Regions from separate parts of the Desulfofundulus sp. JL263-se genome, predicted to be linked through region 1. Evidence: a T-box and tRNA genes for the amino acid it is inferred to sense, from the RefSeq annotation. Region 1 holds a T-box; the other holds one or more tRNA genes.

Evidence for each region. A T-box is a leader RNA that pairs with one kind of tRNA and senses whether it is charged. The one in region 1 lies ahead of ACX4JR_RS12685 (valine--tRNA ligase), so its partner is inferred to be a tRNA-Val.
Region 2: it encodes a tRNA-Val, which carries the amino acid that the T-box ahead of ACX4JR_RS12685 (valine--tRNA ligase) is inferred to sense. The anticodon was not compared.

Annotation. Positions count from the first base shown of each region.
Region 1 covers NZ_CM149993.1:2,440,161-2,448,798, reverse strand. The annotation lists gene ACX4JR_RS12690 (amino acid permease) at 1-1,090, opposite strand, end outside; T-box leader at 1,242-1,460, shown strand; gene ACX4JR_RS12685 (valine--tRNA ligase) at 1,517-4,162, shown strand; gene ACX4JR_RS12680 (methyl-accepting chemotaxis protein) at 4,199-5,326, opposite strand; gene ACX4JR_RS12675 (bifunctional folylpolyglutamate synthase/dihydrofolate synthase) at 5,536-6,843, shown strand; gene ACX4JR_RS12670 (sodium:calcium antiporter) at 6,949-7,959, shown strand; gene ACX4JR_RS12665 (DUF4321 domain-containing protein) at 8,117-8,365, shown strand; gene ACX4JR_RS12660 (Maf family protein) at 8,382-8,638, shown strand, end outside.
Region 2 covers NZ_CM149993.1:1,659,969-1,668,606, forward strand. The annotation lists gene ACX4JR_RS08425 (homoserine dehydrogenase) at 1-258, shown strand, start outside; gene thrB (homoserine kinase) at 296-1,207, shown strand; gene ACX4JR_RS08435 (aspartate kinase) at 1,221-2,456, shown strand; gene ACX4JR_RS08440 (cofactor-independent phosphoglycerate mutase) at 2,478-3,683, shown strand; gene ACX4JR_RS08445 (autorepressor SdpR family transcription factor) at 3,813-4,106, shown strand; gene ACX4JR_RS08450 (SdpI family protein) at 4,069-4,779, shown strand; gene ACX4JR_RS08455 (hypothetical protein) at 4,859-5,104, opposite strand; gene ACX4JR_RS08460 (hypothetical protein) at 5,230-5,583, shown strand; gene ACX4JR_RS08465 (DUF362 domain-containing protein) at 5,665-6,768, opposite strand; tRNA gene ACX4JR_RS08470 (tRNA-Val) at 7,025-7,099, shown strand; gene ACX4JR_RS08475 (IS1182 family transposase) at 7,172-8,605, opposite strand.

The sequences.
Region 1 (8,638 bases):
TTCCAACGATTAAAGTATCAAGATAAGGAGTTTTGTATTTATTATGAAGTTTAGAAAAGAACGGTGGCAGTAGTCCATCCCTGGACATGGCGAAAAATATCCTGCTTTGGGCGAAAATCGTTGCTAGAAGGACGCTTGTCAAACCAGCCAGTGCCCCAACCGAGATAAATGCCGTTGCCCACCTTATGCCCGCTGCTAAAAGAGCGGCGGTAATTGGCGAAGGGGTGTTCAATCGCGTATAGGAAAGCATACCCGTCAAAATACCTGCCACGAGGACATATAATGTCGTTGATATTGCCAAAGAGGCAATAATACCCCTTGGTAAATCCCGTTTCGGCCTTTTAACTTCTTCGGCTGCGGTAGCAACGGCATCGAACCCGATATAGGCAAAGAAGATAATTGCTGCGCCGTGGATTATACCTGAAACTCCAAAGGGCATGAAGGGAACCCAGTTACCGGGGTCTATGTGGAATAGCCCCAGGGCGATAAAAAGAACTATAACTGCCAGCTTGGCAGCCACGACGATTTTTGTAGCTCCGGCGCTGTGCTTTGTCCCCCGGATTGCCACCCAGGTAATTAAAAGTACAATTATAATGGCCGGTATATTTATTATCCCGCCGGTAAAGGGAGATGAAGTAATTGCTTTAGGCAGTATAATACCCATGGACTTTAAAAGATCTACAAAATATGAGGCCCAGCCAATGGCAACTGCACCGGCGGCAACGAGATATTCCAGGATAAGGTTCCAGCCAATGAGCCAGGCCACCAATTCCCCCATAGAGACATAAGTATAGGTATAGGCGCTTCCCGCCACCGGTACCATTCCCGCAAGCTCTGCATAGGCAAGGGCTGCCAGACCGGCTACAATTCCCGAGATGATAAAGGAAATTACAACGGCGGGCCCGGCGTATCTTGCCGCCGCCACACCGGTCAGAACGAAGATACCGGTACCTATAATGGCTCCAATTCCCAGTGCGGTCAGGTCAAATACACCCATGGTTCTGGCGAGGGTATTTTTGTTGTTATCATCTCTTGCTTCTTTTATTATATTTTTTATTGATTTGGTGCGTAAAAGTGTTTTCCATTCCATATTAAAATGAACAACTCCATTTTTTATGGTACTTATTAGTTTTTTTAAATTTAAAACTATTATTCAATAGATTTATAACCCAAAGCGCGAAAGTTGACAGCTTGGGGGGAAGGCTTTAATATATTAGATAGATTTTAGGCAGGTCGCAATTAGAAAGGCAGTGAAGGAGAGGGTGCAGGTTCACCGGGCCCCAGAGAGGGAATCCCCGGGCTGCAAGGTTTCCCGCCCGGTTCCTGTACATGTCGCTCCGGAGCCGCCGGGCTGAAAGTTTCAGTAGGTCCGGCCGGGTTAGCCCGTTACAGCCCTTGAGGGTCGGCGAATATATTTTTGCCGAAAGTAAGGTGGTACCGCGGGCTCCTCCGTCCTTGCACGGGAGGAGTTTATTTTTTGTATGGAAAGGAGTGAACTTAATTGCCGGCATTTAACATGCCCAAAACCTATAACCCCAAAGAAGTGGAGGCGAAATGGTATGACTGCTGGGAGAAAAATAAGTATTTTCGCTCAAAGGTTGACCCCAACCGGGAACCCTTTTGTATAGTAATGCCCCCTCCCAATGTTACCGGGCAATTGCATATGGGACATGCACTGGACAACACTCTCCAGGATATTTTGACTCGCTGGAGACGTATGCAGGGGTATAATGCCCTGTGGCTTCCCGGTACCGACCACGCGGGTATAGCCACCCAGGCCAAGGTGGAAGAGCAGCTGGCCAAAGAGGGCATCAGCAGGTACGACCTCGGGCGGGAAAAGTTTCTCCAGCGGGTCTGGGAATGGAAAGAAAAATACGGCGGGCGCATTACCACCCAACTCCGCCGCCTGGGCTCGTCCTGTGATTGGGACCGTGAGCGCTTTACCATGGATGAGGGGTGTTCCAGGGCCGTTTTGGAAGTGTTTGTTCGCCTGTACGAGCAAGGTCTCATTTACCGTGATTATTATATTGTAAACTGGTGCTGTCACTGCCGGACTACCATTAGCGATATAGAAGTGGAACACATTGAAAGGCCGGGACACTTGTATTACATTAAATATCCGGTGAAGGGAAGCGAAAACGACTTCGTGCCCATTGCCACCACCCGGCCGGAAACCATGCTGGGGGACGTGGCGGTGGCGGTACACCCCGATGACGGGCGCTACAAGCACTTGGTGGGGAAAACCCTTATTTTGCCTCTTGTGGGGAGGGAAATCCCTGTTATAGCTGATGAGTACGTGGATCCGGAATTCGGTACCGGTGCGGTGAAGATAACCCCTGCCCACGACCCCAATGACTTCGAGATCGGGAAAAGACATAATCTGCCCGAAATAATAGTAATCGACAAGGATGCCAAGATGACCGGAGAAGCCGGGCCCAAGTACGAGGGAATGGACCGCTGGGAATGCCGCAAACAGGTGGTTAAGGACCTGGAGGCCCGGAATTTGCTCATAAAAATAGAGGACCACAATCATGCCGTGGGACACTGTTACAGGTGTAACAACGTTATTGAGCCCATGTTATCCAAACAATGGTTTGTGCGCATGAAGCCCCTGGCCGAGCCCGCCATAAAGGCCGTCAAGGAAGGGCGCATAAGGTTTATACCTGAAAGGTTTACCCGTATATATTTGAACTGGATGGAAAATATACGGGATTGGTGTATCAGCCGCCAGCTATGGTGGGGACACCGCATTCCGGTGTGGTATTGTAATGAATGCGGTGAGACCATAGCTTCCCGCGAGCCGGTTAAGGAGTGCAGTGCCTGTGGCTCGGATAATCTGAAGCAGGATCCCGATGTTCTGGATACCTGGTTCAGCTCAGCCCTCTGGCCCTTCAGCACCCTCGGGTGGCCGGAAAAAACAATGGACCTGGCCTATTACTACCCCACTTCGGTACTGGTTACCGGAAGGGATATCATCTTTTTCTGGGTGGCCAGAATGATTTTCAGCGGTCTGGCCCACATGAATGACGTGCCCTTCAAAGAAGTATTCATTCACGGGCTGGTGCTAGATGCACTGGGAAGAAAAATGAGCAAATCCCTGGGTAACGGGGTGGATCCCATTGAGGTTATAGAAAGTCACGGTGCGGACAGCCTCCGGTTTATGCTGGTGACCGGAAATACTCCCGGAAATGACCTGCGCTTCCACTTTGAGCGCCTGGACGGGGCCAGAAATTTTGCCAACAAAATCTGGAATGCCTCCCGGTTTGCCCTCATGAATTTACAAGATTACGACCCGAATTACGTCCCGGACAAGGAAAGTTATACCCTGGCTGACCGGTGGATTTTGAGCCGCTACCAGCAGGTTGTAAGTGATGTAACCGGGAATTTGGAAAAATATGAGCTGGGCGAGGCGGCCCGCGTACTATATGAGTTTATCTGGAGCGAGGTTTGTGATTGGTATATTGAACTTGTAAAACCCCGCCTGTACGGAAAAACCACCCCTAAAGACAGGAAAACCGCCCAGTATGTACTTGCTTCGGTGCTACGGGGTACCATGGAACTTTTACACCCCTTCATGCCCTTCATTACCGAGGAAATCTGGCAGCGCCTGCCCCACAGGGGAGAGACCATTATGCTGGCCCAGTGGCCCTGTTATGACGAAGGTTTACGGGATACCGCGGCTGAGGAAAAAATGAACTCTATCATGGATGTTACCAGGGGCATAAGGCAAATAAGAAGTGAAATGAACGTACCGCCGGGCAGGAAGGCGGAGGCCCTTGTGGTTTCTGCTTCAGCTGAAATCAGGGAGGCTCTGGAGGAAGGCCGGGATTATATTGAAGGCCTTGCAAATGCCGAGCTCAAGATTTATTCTTCCCTGGATGAAAAGCCGGAGCAGGCGGCAGCGGCCGTGGCCAGGGGCGTGGATATATACGTTCCCTTAAAAGGTTTAATTGATATTGATAAGGAAATAGCCCGCTTGAAAAAGGAATTGTCTGCCGTGGAGAAGGACCTGGCCAGGGTACAGAAAAAACTTGGCAATGAAGCCTTTTTGACCAAGGCTCCCGCCGAGATTGTGGAGAAGGAAAGGTGTAAAGAGGTCGAGCTCTCCGGCAAGGCCGAGACCTTGAAAGAACGCCTGGCCATGTTTGGCGCGATGCAATAAACAAGGCCCGGGAAGTGTAACCCGGGTCTGAAACTTCTACTCGAACTTCCATATCCCGGCCACCTGTCTCAACTCTTCGGCAGTATTGGCCAGTTCCTGGGCTACGGCGGAAGTTTCTTCTGAGCTGGCAGCCGCTTCCTGGGCCACGGCAGAGATGGATTGAGTGGCGGTAAGCATAGATGAGGTTGTTTCGGCTTGATTTTCCACGGTGATAGCAATATCTTCCACCATTTTGGTTGTTTTCTCCAGTAGTTGCATAATGGAAGCAAATTCTTGTCCGGCTGATTGGGACAGTTCCACTTCCTCATTGACGAAGGAAACCGTTTCTTTTACGGCATCCCGGATATCCGAGGTAAGCTGGGCTACTTCCTGGGTTGCCTTTTCCGATTCATCGGCCAGTTTTCTAATTTCTTCCGCCACCACCGTAAATCCCCTGCCGTGTTCCCCTGCCCGGGCGGCCTCAATGGCAGCGTTCAAGGCCAACAGATTTGTTTGGGAGGCAATATTTTGAATGACGGTTAGAAAATGGTCTATTTGTTGAACGCTTTGGGTCAGAGAAGATATCTTTTGGTCTATGCTACGCATACTTTCGGAGAGCCGGCTTATGATTTCTCCCCCTTGCCGGGCCCTTGCGTCGGTGTCACGGGCCAGCTCCGCAGCGTGTTTTGCCTGCCGGGCGGCGTGTTGGGCAGAGTTGGTCAGGCTTTCTATGGAAGTTAAAAGCTGCTGAACCTGGTTGGCCTGATTCTGACTGCCGCTGCTCACCTGTTCGGTTCCCGAGATTATTTGCTCCGATGCCCGGTCCAGGGTAGCACTGGTATCTCGTACAAGGGCAAACCACTTGTGCACTCCCTTAAGAACCTTATTAACGTTTACAACCAACTGGTGAAAGTCACCCCACCGGTAGTTTCGCTTCAGGATTTTACCGGTAAGGTCTCCCTGGATAGCTTTATCGGTGCAATCCAGAAGCTGCTGCATACCGATTCTTACCGGCGCCAGGGCGAAATAAGAAACACAGGTGCAAATGGCAATTCCAATTAAGGCCCCGGTAATCAATCCCGAGAAAGAATAATTGCCCAGCCGCCACCCGGCTATGATAGTGCAGGCAGTGAAGATGTTTATGGTGGAGATAAATGTAATAAGTAAATTTATAAAACGGTTCATAAAACTTCTAAAACCTCCGTATAGCAAAATGTAGTAAAAATGTTCGGTAAAATTTTAAATATTCCTGCAAGTGTCAAGAAACTTATCCGCCATTGACGGTGTCCGGTTCTTGGTGCCAGTAGGATTTTACCCGAATGATGTAGAATAACAAAATTTAGTGTTCCTAATAAAGAAATTAAGTTTATACGGTCTATCGGGGGGAGAAGATTTTGAATTTTGAAGAGGCAATGAGCTATTTGCAAAACCTGACAAAATTCGGTATGAATTTCGGGCTGGGCCGGATAACGGAACTTATGCGCCGCTTGGGCAACCCCCAGGATAAGCTTAATATAGTACATGTGGGAGGAACTAACGGAAAAGGTTCTACGGGTGCCATGCTGGCATCGGTCCTGGCGGCCGCCGGGTATCGTGCGGGCATTTTTACTTCACCCCATCTACATTGTTATACGGAAAGATACCGGATAAACGGAAAAAATATTGCCCGTGAAGATGTAGCGGCCTATATAGATAGGTTGCGCCCCCACCTGGACGCCATGGTTAAAGAAGGCTTTGAGCACCCCACCGAGTTTGAAGTCAGCACGGCCATGGCCTTTTGTTATTTTTACGAGCAGCAGGTGGACCTGCTGGTACTGGAAGTAGGTTTAGGAGGCGCTATTGATTCCACCAATGTAATTAAGAAACCGCTGGTTTCGGTTATAACTAATGTGACTATGGACCATATGGATTATCTCGGGAGAACGGTTGCGGAAATAGCCCGGGTGAAGGCCGGGATTATCAAAAAAGGGGTGCCGGTGGTAACCGCCTCCCGAAATCCCGAAGTACTGGGGATAATCCGGGAAACCTGTGCCCGGTGTAATGCGCCCTTAATAGAGGTCGGCCGGGATGTTACCTGGGAGGGGACCGGGGAAATATCCTTAAAGGGGCAGCAGCTTAATGTACGGGGGCGGTGCGGGGAGTACAAGGATTTGTGGCTTCCCCTGCTTGGGCGGCACCAGCTGGAAAATGCAGCTACGGCGGTGGCCGTTTTAGAGCTGCTGGGTGAGAGGGGCTACATCATTACCCGTGATGCCCTCCGGGAAGGTTTCAAATCCACCCGGTGGCCGGCCCGGCTTGAGATAGTGCGGGAAGAGCCCCTGGTACTAATTGATGCCGCCCACAATTACGAGGGGGCCAGGAGTCTTCGTCGAGCCCTGGACGACTACTTCCCCTCGAGACAAGTTGTTTTAGTGATGGGTATGCTGGGTGACAAGGAGCGGGGCCGGGTGGCGGCGGAGCTGGCTCCCCGGGCCCGCATGGCTGTTGTCACCAGGCCCAACAGCCCCCGGGCCGGCGACTGGCAGCAGCTGGCCGAAGAAATTCGGCCTCTGGTTTCCGAGGTCCGGGTGGCGGAGGAAATAAAAGAGGCGGTACGCCAGGGACTTGAAGCCGCCGGCCCCGGTGACGTGGTTTGTATTACCGGCTCTTTTTACATGGTGGCCGAGGCCAGGGAACACCTGGTGTCCAACCTCGAATGGTAAAGATACCTGCCGATTACCTAACGCATAAATTTTTACGGGCTAGACATCGCTATTCGGAAGAACTATAATTTTAGAATAAAATTTGTGAAATTCCGGGGTGATCATTTGTTAAAGGATATAGCAATACTTTTTACCAGTCTCGGTATTATACTTGTAGGCGCTGCCTTTTTTACCAACAGTGTGGAGTGGCTGGGCAAAAAGCTTAATCTTACCGAGGGGGCCGTGGGCAGTATCTTTGCCGCTGTGGGCACTGCCATGCCTGAAACCCTTATTCCCCTAACGGCCATACTGCTGGGCACCGGGGAGGCCGCCCATGAGATAGGAATTGGCGCCATACTGGGCGCCCCTTTTATGTTAGGTACCCTGGCTATGTTCCTAGTGGGAGCCTCAATTTTTTTATTTCGCAGCCGGCGGGCCGTCAATTTTCCGCGCATTGAGCCGGACCCGGCGGTGATCAAAAGAGATCTGGGGTTTTTTATAGTTGTTTACACCCTGGCCATCGGCGCTGCATTTATGCCCGGATGGCTCAAGTGGGGCGTGGCGCTAGTGCTGGTGGTGGCATATATAATTTTTGCTTATAAAACACTGACCAGCGGAGAGGAATTTGGGGAGGAACACCAGCTGGATCCCCTTTACCTGGCCAGGAAAAAAGAAGAACCCCCTGCTTTCATGGTGATATTTCAGCTGTTACTTGCCTTTGCTGCCATGGTAATAGGGGCCGGGTTTTTTGTCCATGCCGTGGAAGATTTGTCCATGATATTGGGTGTACCGGCCTTTATAATGTCACTGTTAATAGCTCCAGTGGCCACGGAAATGCCCGAAAAATTCAATTCTATTATTTGGATTTCCCAAAATAAGGATACGGTTGCCCTGGGGAACATAACCGGGGCCATGGTGTTCCAGAGCTCGGTAATCCCGGCGGTGGGTATATTGCTAACGCCCTGGGAGCTCACCCTGGCTGCTAAAATAAGTGCCGGCCTGGCCTTGGCGGCATCTATTATGGTATATTTTTTCATTCACTATAGAAATTACCTGGATGGAAGGATTTTAATGGTAACCGGGGGCCTTTTTTACGGCCTTTTCGTAGCAACGGTGCTAAAAGGAATTGTTCGCTGAAGGGGTAAATGGCGTGCTTGCCTATTCATGTTGATCTAAAATTTGGGATATAGCTTGTCACAAGTTAGTGGAAGTGATAGACTGTTAAAAGGTATTACCGTATTTGTGTCGCCTGTGGAGGGCATTATATCTTTTAAAATGGGTGTGGGAAAAAATAATGAGTAGATCTTCCAAAAGCCCGTGGGTACTTTTATTGCTTTTACTCGCCGGGGCGATGGCGGGTAGTGCTGTTGCCCAATCTTTATCCATGTTACCGTATATAAATACTTCTGCCTCCTTTGGAATAAATCCTCCGGTAGTGCTGGACCTGCATTTTGCCACGGTTACCTTTGGTTTTAATATTACCCTTGGCCCGCTGACCGCCCTGGGCATGGTACTGGGATTATTAATTTACCGCCGCATTTGATGGCAGGAGGTTAGCAGTGACAAAAATTATTTTGGCTTCTTCATCACCCCGCAGACAAGAGCTGTTAAGACAGCTTGCCATTCCTTTTACTGTACGGGCCGTTCCTGTTGATGAGAATATTGAAAGGGATATGCCTCCCGGACTATTGGTGGAAAATCTGGCTCTACGCAAAGCCAGGGCAGTGGCGGGGGAGCTGGAGGAAGGGCTGGTTATCGGCTCAGATACGGTGGTAGTCCTGGATAACAGAGTGCTGGGGAAACCCAGGAGCCGGAA
Region 2 (8,638 bases), 780 kb from region 1:
GAAAGCAAATATTATATCCGCCTGCGGGTCATTGACCGGCCCGGAGTTCTGGCCTCCATCGCCTACGCCTTCGGCGATAAAGAAGTCAGCCTGGCTTCGGTAATTCAAAAACAGACAAAAGATGACACCGCCGAAATAGTAATGGTAACCCACAAAGTTAGAGAAAAGAATTTACTCGACGCCATAGAAATAATTCGGCACCTGTCGTCGGTAATCGAAGTATGTAACTTCATTCGGGTAGAAGGAGAAAATTTGTAAGTTTTAAAGAATATTTAAGAAACCCGGGAGGAACAAAGTGGTTCGCGTACAGGTACCGGCCAGCACTGCCAATTTGGGCCCCGGCTTTGATTGCCTGGGCATGGCCCTAAAATTGTACAACACCGTGGAAATGACCGAGACAAGTTCCGGCCTGGCCATTGAAGTGACGGGTGAGGGGGCAAGCGAGATCCCCAAGGACACAACTAACGTGATTTATAATTCCGCCCGGCAAGTCTTTAAAAAAACCGGGTATAATCCCGCAGGCCTAAAAATACGCTTAATCAACAACATCCCGGTATCCAGGGGACTGGGAAGCAGCGCCGCGGCCATCGTAGGGGGGATGGTAGCGGCCAACGTTATCTCCGGCGGGAAATTAAACCTGCACCAGCTGTTAAAGCTGGCCGTCGAAATGGAAGGGCACCCTGACAATGTTACCCCCGCTTTGATTGGAGGCATTACCGTTTACGTTCATTCGGAAGATGAAGTAAAATATCTAAAAATAGAACCTCCTGCCGGATTGAAAGCAGTGGTGGCTATCCCCGCTTTCCCCCTTTCCACAAAATCAGCCCGAAAAACCCTGCCCAAGCAAGTGAACCTGGAAGATGCGGTATTCAATATTGGTCGGGCTGCACTACTGGTAGGCGCCCTGCAAAAAGGGGACTTGGATTTTTTGGGGGTAGCCATGGAAGATAGACTGCACCAGTGTTACAGGGCCGGCCTAGTTCCCGGTATGAGAAAAGTTTTTGCCGCAGCTAAACTGGCCGGGGCAAGGGGAATTGCCTTAAGCGGGGCAGGCCCTGCTTTAATAGCCCTGGCCGACAAAAACCTGGATCTTATAGCCAGGGTAATGAGGGAAACCTTTCTCCAGAGCGGCATAACTGCCAGGTCCCTTATACTGGACCCCAGCCCCACAGGGGCAAGGGCATTGGAAATAAAAAATCTTGCATAGGAGTGGACGACAAATGCTGGTAGTACAAAAATATGGAGGAACTAGTGTAGCAAATCCTGAACGAATTCGCAAAGTAGCTCGCCGGGTAGTAGACATGCACCGCCAGGGACACCAGATAATAGTGGTAGTTTCCGCCATGGGCGATACAACAGACGAATTGATTGAATTAGTTAAGGAAATAACTGATGATCCCCCGGAGCGGGAAATGGATATGCTTTTATCTACCGGAGAGCAGGTGTCCATCGCCCTGCTGGCCATGGCCATTAAGGCCGTAGGTGAAGACGTCATTTCCTTAACCGGGCCCCAGGTAGGCATTAAAACCGACAATATACATAGCAAGGCCAGGATTATCGATGTTGACACCACGCGCCTTAAAAAAGAATTAAATGACGGTAAAATTGTGGTGGTGGCCGGGTTCCAGGGGGTTAACCAGGCAAATGATATAACAACCCTTGGGCGGGGAGGCTCGGATACCACAGCCGTGGCCCTGGCCGCCGCAATGAAAGCCGATATATGTGAAATTTATACCGACGTTGACGGGGTATATACCACCGACCCGCGGGTAGTTCCGGAGGCCCGCAAGCTGGATACCATAACATACGATGAAATGCTGGAACTGGCTCATCTTGGTGCCGTGGTGCTCCACCCCCGGGCCGTTGAATGTGCCAAACTTTACAATATACCTATCCATGTACGTTCCAGCTTTAACCATAATTTGGGGACCATTGTTAAGGAGGTAAGCGACATGGAAAAGGATATGGTTGTAACCGGCGTAGCCCACGACCTGAACGTAAGCAAGATAGGAATTTTCGACGTACCCGACAAGCCCGGCATAGCCTATAAGATATTTAACGCCCTGGCCCAAAAGAGCATAAACGTGGATATGATTATCCAAAGTGCCGAGCGCAACCAAGTCAACAGCATATCCTTCACCGTCTCTCAAAATGACCTTAAGCGAACCCTTGAAATAGTGGAACAAATCAAGGACGATGTGGGCTATAAGAGCTATACCTATGATCAGGACGTGGCCAAAGTTTCCATAGTAGGTGCGGGCATGATCAGCAATCCCGGTGTTGCGGCAATGATGTTTGAAGCCCTGGCCGATGAAAACATCAACATAGAAATGATTACAACTTCGGATATTAAAATTTCATGCATTATTAAAAAGAACCTGGCTGAAAAGGCTGTTAAGGCACTGCATAAAAAGTTCGGCTTAGCGGAAAAAACCCCTTGCGCCCGCTGCAGCTAGAGAATTTACGGAGGGATAATCTTGAAATATGTTGTTATACTGGCTGACGGCATGGCAGACGAAGGGTGCGAGGAACTGGGGGGAAAAACCCCCCTCCAGTACGCCCACACCCCCAACATGGACTTTTTAGCCGGTCAAAAACAAATGGGAACGGTACGAACTGTCCCGGAAGGATACCCCCCCGGCAGTGACGTGGCCAACCTGTCGGTACTGGGATATGACCCCAGAAAATATTACACCGGCCGCTCTCCCCTGGAAGCCGTCAGCATGGGAATTGAATTGGGCCCGGACGACATTGCCTTCCGCTGCAACCTCGTAACACTCTCCGGGGAAGAGGACTATGCAGAAAAAACAATGGTTGACTACTGCGCCGGGGAAATATCCTCGGAAGAATCGAAAAAACTAATAAAGAAAATAAATAGCAAACTTTCCACCAACCAGATTCATTTCTACCCGGGAGTCAGTTACCGCCATTTAATGGTCTGGTGGGGCGGGCCGGAAAATTCTGATCTTACCCCGCCCCACGACATTTCTGGACAAAGGATAAACAAACACCTGCCCAAGGGCGAAGGCAGTGAATTTTTACGCAGCTTAATGCTAGCCAGTTACGATATCCTTAAAGATGACCCGGTTAACAGGGAACGCATTAATCAATCTAAAAATCCGGCCAATTCCATCTGGCTGTGGGGACAGGGCAAAAAACTTTCCCTGACCGGCTTTTATGAAAAATTTGGCCTGCAAGGGGCGGTAATTTCAGCGGTAGACTTAATAAAAGGCATTGGAATTTGTGCCGGGATGAAAGTTCTAGAGGTACAGGGAGCCACGGGAAACATACATACCAACTTCCCCGGCAAGGCCGAAGCAGCCCTGAAAGGCCTAGAAGGCGGCCTGGATTTTGTTTACATTCACGTAGAGGCCCCGGACGAAGCAGGGCACCAGGGAGACCTGGAAACAAAAATTAAGGCTATTGAGGAAATAGATAAAAAGGTTCTGGGAGAAATCCTTTATGGATTGAAGAACACAGGAGAATTTAAATTAATGGTCCTCCCCGACCACCCCACACCAGTGAGCATTAGAACTCATACGGCGGACCCGGTGCCCTTTGTTATATATCATTCCGGCTGCAAAGGGAACGGGAACGGAAAATTTGATGAAGAAACAGCCCGCAGATACCCGCTTAAATTGGAAGAGGGACATACTTTAATGGATTACTTTTTAAAAAAATAGTACCTGCCTTAAACCTCCTGAAAAAGGGGGTTTTTTTCTCCAAAGGTATTTACAAAAGCAGCTGTTTTAACTTATAATTATTATAAGAAATTTAGATAATTTTCTAATTATCGAAACGAGGTGAGGTGATTGGTATTTGATAATTTATTTAAGGCCCTTTCCGATCCCACCAGGCGAAAAATTCTAAAATTACTCCGTTCGGACGACATGACAGCCGGAGAAATTGCCTCCCACTTTAATATATCAAAGCCCAGCGTATCCCATCATTTAAACATCCTTAAGCAGGCCAAACTGGTTCTGGATGAGCGGAAAGGGCAATATATCTATTACTCTTTAAACACAACGGTTTTACAGGAAGTTCTTAGCTGGATTTCCGAGATGATGAATGGAAAAAAGAAAGGGGATAAAAATGTCCGGGAATAACAGTTTTTACGCGGAATTTTCTATCAAGAAACAACTGCGGCGCGACTGGCCGGCCCTTTTATTGCTTGCCGCCAGCCTCGTTGTAGCCATCGCGGTTTACCCCCAATTACCCGACCAGATACCTGGCCACTGGAATTTCCGGGGTGAGGTGGACCGCTATACTTCACGCGCCTTCGGCGCCTTCGGATTTCCCTTGATCACCATGGGACTCTACATTTTAATGGTAGTGGTTCCCTACCTGGACCCCAAAAGAGATAATTACCTGAAATTCTCCGAAGTCTACCAGGTGCTGAAAGTAACCCTGATATGCTTTTTGGTGGGACTCCACATGACCGTACTGGCCGCAGCCCTTGGCTATCCCCTGCCGGTAGACAAAATAGTACTGGCCGGAATATCCCTCATATTTATCATCACAGGCAATTTCATGGGCAGGATGCGCCACAACTATTTTGTAGGTATTAAACTTCCCTGGACGCTGGCCAGTGAAAAGGTTTGGACAAAAACCCACCGGCTGGCCGGCAGCATCTGGGTGCTGGCGGGCCTGGCAGGTCTTGTGGGTACCCTTTTTGGAGGTACCACAGGTGGAGTGATTTTATTCACCGCTCTGGGCATTGCCGTACTGGTGCCTGCAGTTTACTCTTTCCTGTTATATAAAAAAATTCACAACGGGTAGCGGGCAATCCCGCTCGCTCCCGGTAGAATTAATGCATTATTGGCCGGATATCCCGGCTGGGACATCCGGCTGTTCTCGTTTATTTCATTTCCCGGTCAATGCGCTGGCGAAGCCTTTGCAAGAACCCTCCTACCCGGGAATTTAATTGTTCTAAATGCTGGATTTGTTGCACATCGATCTGGCCCGATTGACCGGATGCCACTTGAGACAGCATGTTACCTATTTCCACCGTTGCATTTTGAGCCTCCCTCAGCTGGTATAAAAGTTGTTCTTGTTCCATTGCTTCATTGGACTGGTTACCAAATACCCTTTTAAGCCAGGTCAATTTAAATCCCTCCTAGTATTTATTCACAAATCTTTAATAAGTATCTGCAGATTGATAAAATGGTATTTGAAAGTGACAGGTGAAAATTCGATCCAGAATATTTTTGAAGGGAGATGTAACTGAAAGTGGCTAAAAGTTTCAGCAAAAAGAGACCCACTTTTACCCAATTTCGGGAATTGTTCCTTGACGTATTGAAAAATAATTACGGGAAGGACATAGATCCCTTTTCGCCTTGGAAGCAAATTGGCAATGATAAACAAAGGGCCCTGATCCTTGCATCCGTCAGGGACAAATTAATTGAAAAATTTGGCCTGGGAGAGAACCTGGAAATTCACAGGCAGTTAATAAATTTAGAAGGATCGGTGGAAAGCGTAATTTCCCAACTATTCCATTCTTTTTCAACTTTAACCCTGGTGGAACATATCAATGAAACCGTTCTTGAACAGCAACGGGCCCGCCGGGAACGGGAAAAACAGTAGTATTTTCAGGGCCTTGCCAGCATTTTTTAGCAAGGCCCGCTCTACTTTCCGTAATTAAAAGACCGGCCAAGCCGGTCTTTCTCAAATTTTAATTAAATTATATTTTCTAGTACCCAATCCCATCTTCTCACCGTGAGCCAGCTGCGCGTTCCAATCAACGTCCTTGTACACGGCACGGAACTTATCTTCAACATCAGGCCTGTCACCTATGCGCGAAGTTTGCACAACCTTTGCCTTATTAACCAAATCTATACAGGCCTGATCAATGGCCACCGGGTCCTTTGAAGCCAAAATACCTATGTCGTGAACCAGTGGAACGTCACTGTACGACACGCAGTCACACTCGGGCGTTATATTCATCAAAAAGGTAATAAATCCGGCCTTTCCTTTTTTATTCTTCAACACTCCAGCCGTATATTCCACAATTTTCTCCTGGATGGCCTCCGGTGTAGTTTTCCAATTAATTGCTATAGCACCTTCCGGACAGGTAACGGTACACTCGCCGCAGCCTATACACTGCTCCTTATCAATCACCGCGTGCTCTTCAACCTCTATGGCACCGGCAGGACACCATTCACTGCACAACCCGCAGGACAGGCATTTTTCATCCTGTACCGCAGGCAATACATCCGAATGCATGATCTGCTTACCGCTCCGGCTTCCCAATCCCATACCCAGGTTCTTGAGGGCGCCGCCAAATCCCGTCAACTCATGCCCTTTGAAGTGGGTAATGGCAATGATAGCATGGGCGTGGTAAGCGGCACTTCCTATCTTTACCTCTTTCAAGTGTTTTCCCCCGTCTATGGGGACACTTATATAATCTTTACCGGTCAGGCCATCGGCTATTACCAGCGGGCAGTTAACCACCGCATAATCAAATCCGTTTTCAATGGCAGTTTGCAAATGGTCAACTGCATTTGACCTGCTGCCCACATATAAAGTGTTGGCGTCTGTTAAAAAAGGCTTGCCTCCGCACTCCTTGACCTTATCCACTATCCTGCGCACAAACTGGGGCCTTATATAGGCCGTATTACCCTTTTCGCCAAAGTGAATTTTCAATGCCACCAAATCCTTAGGTTTAATTAATTCCGCAAAACCTGCAGCTTTGAAAAGCTTGTCCACCTTATCTAAAAGGTTTTCCTTGCTATTGGCCCTCAGATCGGTGAAATAAACCTCGGACACGATGTAACCCCCTTTCCAGGTGTTCAAAAGTGATTGTAACATACTCTTACGTCTATTTCCATGAGATCCCATAATGTAACTGTATACATTTTGAGGAGGTCATTCTTTTGAGCGAATGCGAACTTATCAGATGAAGGGCTGGAAGAAGATATGGTGGGCCAGCCCGGGGTGGTGGAACTGGTACAAGAAGCCCAGGAAAAGAACGTACTGGTTATTGACAACAGGCATATTTGTGGTAAAATAAAATACACAAGCTAATGGGGGCGTAGCTCAGTGGGAGAGCGCTTGACTCACATTCAAGAGGCCACAGGTTCGAACCCTGTCGTCCCCACCATAAAAAGCAAAAGCCCCGAAAAAACGGGGCTTGAGATTGCTGACAAACCCGGGTTTTGCCCCGGGTTTAACTTTACATTGCATATTTCAAGCTAAATTGCTTTTGCGAAAACTTTTGTATTATCCGAACCAGCAGTGGTAAAAAAGGAGGGTTACCCCTCTTCCAGAGATAATTTGCCATCTTTTTCATATTCTGACAGGCAGCTGTCAATAAGCACTGCTCCATAACTTTTGCTCTACCCCTATAACGGGCATAGCGTAACCCGTGGAGTTCTTTGGCATCAGCAAAACTCCGCTCAACAGTTTCTTTTCTTCTTTTGTATAAGGCTTTCCCCCGCTCACTGAGGCGGTTCTGTCTTACCCAGTCTTTGCTATCTTCCCAAACGTGTCGAGTAATTACTTTAGTATAGCTTTTGGAATGGGTGCATTTAGATAAATATTTGCAGATTTTGCATATCCGGGGGTCTGAAACATATTCCCGGAACCCCTGGCGGTTGGTGGTACGGTAGGTAAGTTTCTGTTTGGCAGGACATATATAGCAGTCATTTTCCTTATCATATTTGAATTGCCATTTGTGAAATAAGCCTTTCTTAGGATGGTAACGTCGATGGGCTATAACAGCAAAAATATCTCTTTTTTGCAGTTCATGGCATATAGGCATGGTTAAATACCCGGCATCCAGGGCTACTGCTTCCACTTCAAAGCCAAAGCGCTTTATCTGACGGTCCAAACGGCCTATGTAAGGTGCAGAATCATGCACATTTCCGGGGGTAACATATACGTCGGTAATCAAGCTTAGCTTTCCATCAACCGTTACGTGGTTAAGGTAATAAAAACCCTGGGGTTTGCCGTCCCTAACCATGTAGCCACTTTCCGGGTCCGTGGTGCTTACCCGTATTTCTTTGTTTTTTTCAAGTTGTTCTTCTTTTGGTTTCAACGGCTTTTTTCCATGCTTTTTTCTATCATCCTCCACTGAATGCTCCAGTTCTTCCAAATAAGCTTGAGTTGAACGTTTCACTTTTTTGAGTGTGAATTTATTTTTGTTGGCATTGGCCTTTAAATGTGTAGAGTCCGTAAATAACTCTTTTCCATCTATTAGTCCTTTCTTAATTGCTTGCATAACTATTTCATCAAATATTTCCTGACAAATATTTGTGCCGTTAAATCTACGCCGCCGGTTCTGGCTAATGGTGGAATGATGAGGAACTTTATCTGTTAGGGAAAGGCCCAAAAACCAACGGTAAGCTATGTTAACCTCTAATTCTTTAACCAGTTGCCGTTCAGATCTTATGCCAAAGAGGTAGCCAATAAAAAGCATTTTAAAAAGCATTACGGGATCTACACAAGGACGACCGTTATCCGGGCAATATAGGTGTTTGACCTTTTCTCTTATGAAGTTAAAGTCTATGAAGCGACTTATTTTCCTCAGCAAGTGATCTTCAGGTACCAGTTGTTCCAGGCAAACAAGTTCCAGTTGTCCTTGGCGGTACCCTGGTTTTTTTAACATGTTTGTTCGCTCCTAATTCTTATTTACTCAATT